Phragmitibacter flavus: one gene and its partner. The protein of the gene in region 2 binds, or shares a complex with, the protein of the main gene of each other region. Links are inferred from orthologs where the notes say so. Each region holds a gene or a part of one and is shown on either strand. Other genes may lie near its edges.

What was found.
Region 1: the proteins of yajC (region 2) and FEM03_RS21100 are in contact, whole or in part, in a crystal structure (PDB 2RDD), measured with the Escherichia coli proteins. The link is inferred for Phragmitibacter flavus from one-to-one orthologs.

What each region holds. Positions count from the first base shown.
Region 1 is NZ_VAUV01000020.1:4,618-8,426, forward strand. It holds FEM03_RS21100 (efflux RND transporter permease subunit), read right to left. Parts: upstream 3,411-3,809; coding sequence 201-3,410; downstream 1-200. Other genes in the region: FEM03_RS21105 (efflux RND transporter periplasmic adaptor subunit), read right to left, coding at 3,487-3,809.
Region 2 is NZ_VAUV01000001.1:206,217-211,905, reverse strand. Bases 1,172-4,133 are described here. They hold yajC (preprotein translocase subunit YajC), read right to left. Parts: upstream 2,838-4,133; coding sequence 2,505-2,837; downstream 1,172-2,504. Other genes in these bases: tgt (tRNA guanosine(34) transglycosylase Tgt), read right to left, coding at 2,834-4,000; secD (protein translocase subunit SecD), read right to left, coding at 1,172-2,405. Also shown: more of secD, read right to left, coding at 48-1,171; ispD (2-C-methyl-D-erythritol 4-phosphate cytidylyltransferase), read right to left, coding at 4,151-4,828; FEM03_RS00915 (GatB/YqeY domain-containing protein), read right to left, coding at 4,992-5,447; rnhC (ribonuclease HIII), read left to right, coding at 5,587-5,689. UniProt on the Escherichia coli protein: The SecYEG-SecDF-YajC-YidC holo-translocon (HTL) protein secretase/insertase is a supercomplex required for protein secretion, insertion of proteins into membranes, and assembly of membrane protein complexes.

The DNA of each region.
Region 1 (3,809 bases), on a different replicon or contig from region 2:
ATTGAGCGGTGCCGAATTTGCGCGTGTGGCCGGTATAAACTATTGGACTTTCTCCTCCTTGAGCCAAGAGCAGAAGCGGTCAGGGCATAAGTCGTCTTTAAGATATCCTCCTGACGAGACTAAAACATTAAACAGGGCACATTTTCGCATCCTGCTTTTTGATGATGTGTTATCTCAGTTCCCAGATGTTTGGCATCCGCTTAATGCGGTTGGGGCAGGGCGGGGGAGGCGGGTGGTTGTTGGGGGTGGTCTTCTGAAACGGCTTTTTTGCGGGAGAACTTGACGGTGAGTTTGCGGATGACCAGATAAAATACCGGGGTGAGGACGAGGCCGAAGATGGTGACGCCGATCATGCCGAAGAACACGGCGGTGCCGAGGGCTTGACGCATCTCAGAACCGGCACCGGAGGCGAGGACGAGGGGGGTGACGCCGAGGATGAAGGCGAGAGAGGTCATCAAGATGGGGCGGAGTCGGAGACGGGCGGCTTCGACGGTGGCGTCGAAGATGTTCTTGCCCTGGTCTTCCAGTTGTTTGGCGAACTCGACGATGAGGATGGCGTTTTTGGAGGCGAGTCCAACGAGCACCACGAAGCCGATTTGAGTGAAGATGTTGTTGTCCATGCCGCGCCAGATGACGCCCCAAAGAGCGGCAAGGATGACGAGGGGAACGATGAGGATGATGGCGAGAGGAAGGGACCAGCTTTCATATTGCGCGGCGAGGGCGAGGAACACGAAGATGACGCAGAGGGGGAAGATGAAGATGGCAGAGTTGCCAGCGAGGATCTCTTGAAGGGTGAGCTCGGTCCAGTCGAAGGTGAAGCCGCGCGGGAGTTCGGTTTTGGCGAGGTTTTCCATCATGGCGATGGCCTGACCGGAGGAGACGCCGGGGAGCGTGCTGCCGGAGAGGTCGGCGCTGGCGGCGGTGTTGAAGCTGGCGGCGATGTCGAGTCCGGTGGTTTCGTGAATGGTGACGAGGGTGCCGAGGGGGACCATCTGGCCTTGGTCGTTACGGACCTTGAGGCGGGTGATGTCAGAGGGTTTGACACGGAACTTGGCTTCGGCCTGGGCGGTGACTTGATAGACGCGACCGAATCGGTTGAAGTCGTTGACGTAAATGGAACCGAGGCAGGTTTGCAGGGTTTCAAAGATGTCGGCGAGGCGGATGCCCATGGACTTGGCTTTGAAGCGGTCGACGTCGACGCGGATCTGCGGGACGTTGGGACGCATGGTGGTGAAGACGCTGGTGAGGCCGGGGAGGGTGTTGGCCTTTTGCATCATGTTGAACGCAACGCCGGCGAGGGCGTCTTTGCCTTGGGCGTTGTTGTCTTTGATTTGAAGTTTGAATCCGCCGGTGTTGCCGAGTCCGTCCACGGGCGGAGGGGGAAAGCAGAACACCATGGCTTCCTGCATGGCACCGTAGGCTCCACTGATCTGGCCGAGGATGGCGCCCATGCTTTTGTTGGGGTCTTTGGCGCGGAGTTCGAAGTCTTCGAGGATGATGAAAAGGGTGCCGGCGTTGGGCATGGCGGAGCCGCCGGAGAGAAGGTGAAAGCCAGGGATTTCGATGCTGTGGGCAACGCCGGGGATGCTGCGGGCGATGCGGGTCATTTCGTTGGTGACCTTGCGGGTTCGCTCGATGGAAGCGGCATCGGGCAGCTGGGCAAAGGCGATGAGATAACCTTTATCGCTGGTGGGAACGAAGCCGGCGGGGACGCTGGTGAAGGTGCGTCCGGTGAGGAACAGCAGGCCGACGTAAATGAGCAGGGCGATCACGGAGAAGCGCAGGGCGCGTCGCACGATGCCGGTGTAGCCGTTGGTGAATTTTTCGAACAGCCAGTTGAAGCCGTTGAAGAGCCAGCCAAGGGTGAAGTTGATGAGGCGTTGGAACCAGTCGGGTTTGGCACCGTGAGGTTTGAGCAGGATGGCGCTGAGAGCCGGGGAAAGGGTGAGGGAGTTGAAGGCGGAGATGACAGTGGCGACCGCAATGGTGAGGGCGAACTGCCGGTAGAACTGGCCGGTGAGTCCGGTCATGAAAGCGGTGGGCACGAACACGGCGGTGAGGACGATGGCGACGCCGATGACGGGTCCGGAGACTTCCTCCATGGCGCGTCGGGTGGCGGCGAGAGGGGTTAGTCCGAGGGCGATGTTTCGCTCGACGTTTTCGACCACGACGATGGCGTCATCGACCACGATCCCAATGGCGAGAACGAGACCGAACATGGTGAGGTTGTTCAGCGAGAAGCCGAACAGTTTCATGACCAGGAAGGTGCCGATGATGGAGACGGGAACGGCGAGCAGCGGGATGATGGAGGCGCGCCAGTTTTGCAGGAAGATGATGACGACGAGAACGACGAGGATGAGCGCTTCGATGAAGGTATGGATGACGGCGTCGATGGACTTTTGGGTGAACATCGTGGTGTCGTAAACGATGCGGTAGTCGAGTCCGGGGGGGAATGATTGTTTGAGTTCCTCCATGCGTTCGCGGACGGCGGCACTGGTTTCGAGGGCGTTGGAACCGGGGAGCTGGAAGACGCCGAGGGAGCCGGTGGCCTGACCGTCGAGATAAGATTCCATGTTGTAGTCGCGTCCGGCGAGTTCGACACGGGCAACGTCTTTGACGCGGGTGACCTGGCCGTCGTCGCCGCTTTTGACGATGATGTTTTCGAATTCGGCGACTTCAATGAGCCGGCCCTGGGTGCTGATGGTGAGTTGGTAGTCGGTGCCCATCGGAGCAGGCGGGGCGCCGAGAATCCCGGCGGCGGCCTGCACGTTTTGTTCGCGGATGGCATTGACGACGTCGGTGACGGTCATGTTGCGCGAAGAGATCTTGTCGGGGTCGAGCCAGATGCGCATCGAGTATTCGGAACCGCCGAAGTTTTGCACGAGGCCGACGCCGGGGAGACGGGCGAGCTGGTCCTTGAGGTTGAGGAGCGCGTAGTTGCCGACGTAAAGATCGCTGAGGCTGTTGTCGGGCGAGATGAGGTTGACGACGAGGGTGAAGTTGGGCGACTGTTTGACGGTGGTGACGCCGAGTCGGCGCACGTCCTCGGGGAGTCGGGCTTCGGCGACGGCGACGCGGTTTTGCACCTGGACCTGGGCGATGTCGAGATCGGTGCCGAGTTTGAACGTGACGATGATGGTGCAGGTGCCGTCGGAGGTGCTGTTGGAGCTCATGTAGAGCATGTTTTCAACGCCGTTGATTTCCTGTTCGATGGGACGGGCAACGGTTTGGGCGAGCACCTCGGGGTTCGCGCCTGGGTAGCGGGCGGTGACGAGGACGGTGGGGGGGACGACCTGCGGGTATTGCTCGATGGGCAGGGTGAAGAGGGCGATGCCACCGGTGAGGGTGAGCACGATGGAGAGCACCGCCGCGAAGATGGGGCGGTCGATGAAGAACTTGGCGAAATTCATTGCGGGTGGCTGGGAGTGGCGGGACTGGACGGGGCGAGGCTGAGCTAACTGGGCGGAGGCAAGGCGGGGCGGAGAATTACTGGGCGGCGGTGGCAGCAGGAGGGGCTGCGGCGGCTGCGGCGGCGCTGGCTTCAGCTTCGGTCATGGGGGTCACCGGGGTGCCGGGGTAGGCTTTGGAGAGACCGTTGATGATGACCTTGTCCTGCTCGGTGAGTCCTTCGCGGATGACGCGTTTGCCGTTGATGACGGGTCCGAGAATGACGGGACGGGGGGCGACGATGTTGCCTTCGCCGACGACCATGACGACCTTGCTGGCCTGGTCGGAGCCGATGGCCTTGTCGTCGATGAGCAGGGCTTCGTATTCGCCGCTGTTGGGAACACGGACGCGGGCGAAATAAC
Region 2 (5,689 bases):
CTGATTGAGGGCGGTTTTTTATGGATAAATGAGAAGATTCGAATCGATCAGGCTCCAGTCGAAGCGGCGTTTTTGATGGCTTCGCGACGGGCTTCGGTTTCGAGGATCTGGTTGCGGAGGTTCTTGCCGGTGACCCTCACATACCAGAGCACCAGTGCGGAGGCGATGTAGATGGAGGAATAGGTTCCGACCACCACACCAATGAGGATTGGCAGGGCGAAATCGCGCATGGAAGGACCGCCATACACATAGAGAACGCCCATCGACATCAACACGGTAACGCTGGTGAGAAGGGTGCGGCTCAGGGTGGCGGAGACGGCTTCGTTCATCAGGTCGCGCAGGCTGCCGCTGCGGGTTTTGAGCATCTCACGGATACGGTCAAACACGATGATGGTGTCGTTCAGGGAATAGCCGGCAACGGTGAGCAACGCGCCGATGTGAATGACGGAGAGTTGCTGGCCGAACAACACGGAGACGCCAATCGCCAGCACGCAGTCGTGGAACAGTGCGACCATGGCGGCGAGGGCGAACGACCATTCGTAGAAGATGGTCAGATAGATGAGCATGCCGATCATGGCGATCGCGTAGGCAATGAGGGAGCGGATGGCGAGTTCTTTGCCAACCACGGAGCCGACGCGTTCGATCTGGCCGCCGGAGACCTGATCGGCGTGTTTGGCTTCAACGAGGCTTTTGACCTTGGTTCCGTCTTCGTATTCGCTGCGCACGGTGATGAGTTCGTTGGTGCCGGTGCTGCTTTCCTGCACGTAGAAGCCTTTGAGGCCGGCTTCGGTGAGGATGGCTTCGACGCTGGAGGCTTCGATGCGCTGGCCTTCCTTGATTTCGAAGCGGGTCAGGGCTCCACCGCGGAAGTCAATGCCGATGGCCTCCTTGCCTTTGACGAAGAACATGCCGACCACCACGACGGTGGCAAGCAAGGTGCCGATGAAGAAGGCGCGTGACAGGCTCATCACATTGAAAATCCGGTCAGGGATGATCTGCGTCACGGTGATTTTCTTGAGGAGGTTGGCGTCGATCAACCAGTTGAAGACCACGCGGGTGACGATGAGCGCACCGAGCATGGTGCCGAAGATCCCGATGGTGAGGGTGACGGCGAAACCTTTGACCAGGCCGCTGGCGAGGTAGAAGAGAACGACGGCGGAGATGAGGGTGGTGAAGTTGGCGTCGAAAATCGCGGAGAACGCTTTTTCAAAGGAGGATTCAAGGGCGGAGGCGATGCTCTTGCCGTTTTTGATCTCTTCTCGCAGTCGTTCGTAGATCAGCACGTTGGCATCCACTGCCATGCCCATGGTGAGCACGAGACCGGCGATCCCCGGCATGGTGAGCGTGAAGTTGAAGAGGGCGAGGGCACCGAAGACCACCAGCATGCAGACGGCCAGGCCGATGAGGGCGATGAGGCCGGCGAAGCGGTAGTAGATGACCAGGAACAGGGCAATGAGCACGGCGGAGATGTAGCCGGTGTAGATGCCCTGTTTGACGGTCTGTTCACCGAACGCGGCGGTGACGGAGCTTTCCTCGATGATGGACATCGGGTTTTCGAGAGGGTTCTCGAGGGCGGTGGCGAGGCCGCGTGCCTGGGCCTCCTTGTAGTCGCCGGAAATGACGGCGCTGCCGGTGAGGATGGCGTCTTTGAGGTTGGGGGCGGAGATCACTTCGCCATCCACGATGATGGCGAGGCGTTCGCCGACATGCGCGCTGGTGAGTTTGGCGAAGAGATCGGCGCCAAGGCTGTCGAAGTCGAGACCGATGGTCCAGCCTTGAAGAGGATCAGGATAGGCGTAGGCATTTTTGACGTATTTGCCTTCGAGGTCGGGACGGGCACTGACGAGGTAGCTGGCGGGTGCGGTGGGATCCGTCTTGTGTTCGGTGCCGGGCATTTCCACGTAACCGATGGCCGGACGACCGGTGGCCTTCATGGAGGCGAGTTCGCCTTCGCTGTTGCGATGGACGAGGCGAAACTCAAGGTGGGCGACCTGTTCGATCTGTTTACGGACGGCTTCAACTTCTTCAGGGCCGACGCCGGGCATCTGGATGTTGATGCGGTCGGTGCCCTGGGGGACGAGCTGGAGGTCTTTGGCACCGTCGGGGTTAAGACGCTTCTCCAGGATGCCGATGGCCTGTTGGACGGAGTCGGAGGTGATGATTTTCTGGCTGCCGTCGTCGCTGACGCCGGGGCTGAGCTGCACGGTGAAGGAGCTGCCGCCGCCGAGGTCGATGCCGCGTTTAATGCCGATGTCGAAGAAGGCCCACAGACAAAATGCGCTGATGCCGAGGGTAAGGACGGTGCCGGCGATCTTTTTGCTGCGGTGCTTCGCGGTGCCGAGGTAGAAGAACAGCAGGAACAGCAGGACGGCTCCGTAGAGGAAGGTGATTTCCGGGGTGTGCATGGACGGTCGGGTCGGTGGGAAGCGGTGGTTGATCGGCAGCGGCGTGGGGGCCGCGGGTTTTTTTTAACGGAGGGGACGGTTCGTCTCTTTTATTTATTCTTATTTGCTTTCAACGGTCGGAGAGATGCGTGAGGCAATCGCGGTGCGGTCGAATTCGATTTTCCCTTCAGCCACGCGGATGGTGACGGTTTTTTCATGCACGGTGGTGACGGTGCCGTGGGCTCCGCCGATGGTGACGATCTGATCTCCCGGAGCGAGGGCTTTTTGCAGGTTTTGGGCTTCCTTCTGCTTCTTCTGCTGGGGGCGGATGAGGATGAAATACATGACCACCATCATGAGGATCATGAATACGAGCGGGTTGCCGAAGAGTCCGCCGCCGCCAGGGGCTGGTGCTGCGGTTTGGGCGAGTAGGGCGGTGGTGATGATGGTCATGATGGCGATGGCGTTGGCGTTGACGTTGAATCTGGCGTTGACGTATGCGTTTTGTAGTTGGCGGTGAACTCTTTACGGAATTCGTTGAAATAGCCTTCCTCCAGCGCTTTGCGGGCGCGGGACATGAGGGACAGGTAGAAATGCAGATTGTGGAGGGAAATCAACCGTAATCCCAGGATTTCGCCCGCTTTGATGAGGTGTCGGACGTAGGCACGGGTGAATCCGTGACAGAGCGGATGGGTGTCTTCGTCAAGCGGACCGAAGTCGCGGGCGAAGGTTTGGTTCTTGATGTTGACGGTGCCGTTTTTGGTGAAAAGGGTGCTGTGACGGGCCAGCCGGGTGGGCAGCACGCAGTCGAACATGTCGATGCCGCGGGCGATCATTTCGAGCATTTGCGGCGGGGTGCCGAGGCCCATGGCGTAGCGCGGTTTGTCGTGCGGAAGAAAAGGGATGCTGTTCTCCACGGCGGCCATCATTTCAGGTTCGGGCTCGCCGACGCTGACGCCGCCGACGGCATATCCATCGAATCCCATGGCGACCAGTTCCTTGGCGGAACGGGCGCGCAGTTCAGCGAAGGATGAACCTTGCACGATGCCGAAGTGCAGCTGGGGCTGGCCGTTGGTCTGAGGCTGGTTTTTGTCGATCCATTCACGACAGCGTTTGGCCCAGCGCAGGGTGAGGTCGAGGCTGGTGCTGGCGTATTCGAAAGTGCAGGGGTGCGGTGGGCACTCATCGAACAGCATGGCGATGTCGGAGCCGAGCGTGGCCTGAATTTCCATGGCGCTTTCGGGTCCAAGAACCATCGGGGAGCCGTCGACGTGGTTTTGGAAATGGACGCCGTCTTCTTTGATCTTGCGAATTTTGCCGAGGGAGAAGACCTGGAAGCCACCGGAGTCGGTGAGGATGGGACCGTCCCAGTTGGCGAATTTATGGAGTCCGCCGGCTTCGCGCATGACTTCCATGCCGGGGCGGACGGCGAGATGATAAGTGTTGCCGAGGATGATTTGGGCTTCGAGGGCCTTGAGTTCGGCGGGATGGACGGTTTTGACGGAGCCCTGGGTGCCGACGGGCATGAAGACGGGCGTTTCGATGGTCCCGTGGGGCGTGACGAGCCTTCCCCGCCGTGCGAGCGAGTGGGGATCGGAGCCTAATAAGGTGAACATAAGGGGGGCGCATACGCTGGCGAGGCTGGGGCGCGGTGCAATGGATTTGTTTTTGGGCAGGATGACACAGGCACTTTGCCCGTGGGTGAAGCAGGCTTGCAGCCTGTTTTTTTGGGTGATCCGGGAGGGACGACAGGCTGCAAGCCTGTGTCACAGCCGGGCCTGGAGGAGTTGCTCGGCGAGCAGGAGGTCGGTGGGGTAAGTGATCTTGAGATTGGACTCGGGATTCTCGAGGACAAAAACGTGGTGACCGAGGAGTTGGACGGCGGAGACTTCGTCGGTGACGGTGAGGTTTTGCTGCATGACGCGTTCGTAGGCCTGGCACAGCAGGTTGCGGTCAAAGATCTGGGGCGTTTCCATGATCCAGGTGTCCTTGCGATCCACGGAGCCGGTGATCACGCCGTTTTCATCGACCCGTTTGAGCGTTTCCGTGACGGGACGGGCGCAGGCGACGGCTTTGATTTCGCGGGCGCGGTTTATGCAGCGGATGATCTGATCGGAGGTGATGAGGGGTCGGGCTCCGTCGTGAACGGCGACGAGTTCGGTCGATGGAGGAAGCTTCTTAAGACCCCCGTAGACGCTGATGTGGCGCTCGGCACCGCCTTCGCTGAGGGTGACGGGTTTGCGCAGCATGCCGTCGGCTGCCCAGGCGCGCACGAGTTCACGGGTGGCGTCACTGACGACAACGACGAGGTGATCGATGGCGGGACAGTTGTCGAAGGCTTCAAGCGTCCATCGCAGGACGGGTTTGCCGAGGAGGCTGGCGGTGAGTTTTTGAAAACCCATGCGGCGGCTGCTGCCGGCGGCAACGATGAGGGCGGAGGTCATAAAAGTGGGAGACACAAGATGCAAGACTGGAAGACAGAAGACACAAGACCAGAGGGAAATGCGCGAAGGTAGCGTGGGATGAGGAGAGGGATGCTTGACCGAAGCTTCGTTTTTTTCTTCTGTCTTCCGTCTTCTGTCTTCCCGTCTTGTGTCCCCACCCTTCTCAACCGAGCCTTTTGTTGACTTCGGTGCTGAGCACTTTGTTGTCGGCGCGGCCTTCGCTGCGTTCCTGGAGGAGTTTCATGACCTTGCCCATGTCTTTCTTGGTGGTGGCACCGGTTTCGGCGATTACGGCATCGACCAGGGCGATGAGGTCGGCTTCGCTCATCGCGGCCGGCAGGTAGTTTTCAAGGACGGCGATTTCGGCTTTCTCGGTGGCGGCAAGTTCAGGTCGGCCACCGCTCTCGTATTGACTGACGGAGTCCTGACGTTTTTTGATTTCACGACGGATGACCACGAGGGCTTCGTTGTCGTCGAGTTCGCCATCGGCACCGGCTTTTTCAATGGCGGCGTATTTGAGGGAGGACTTGAGGCCGCGCACCACGTTGAGCGTGACGGAGTCCTTCGCCTTCATGGCGGTTTTCATGTCTTCGGTCAGGCGGGCGGCGATGGTGCTCATGATGATGATGTTGAAGAGGAAAGTTGAGGGCGCATACGTTGGCACAGTTTGGGGGAATGAGCAAGGAGGCAGCGGCAGGCAAGATTTTGTGATTGGAATTCGACAAGTGGGATGGGTTCTTCTTTGGTGCGTCGCTCTCATGGCCGCGTTGACCACCTACACCAAACCGCTGACCGATTTGCAGGCCGCGAAGCTCCGCACCCTGCTGGTGGCGAAGGGTTTTGAGTTTGTGGTGAAACCCT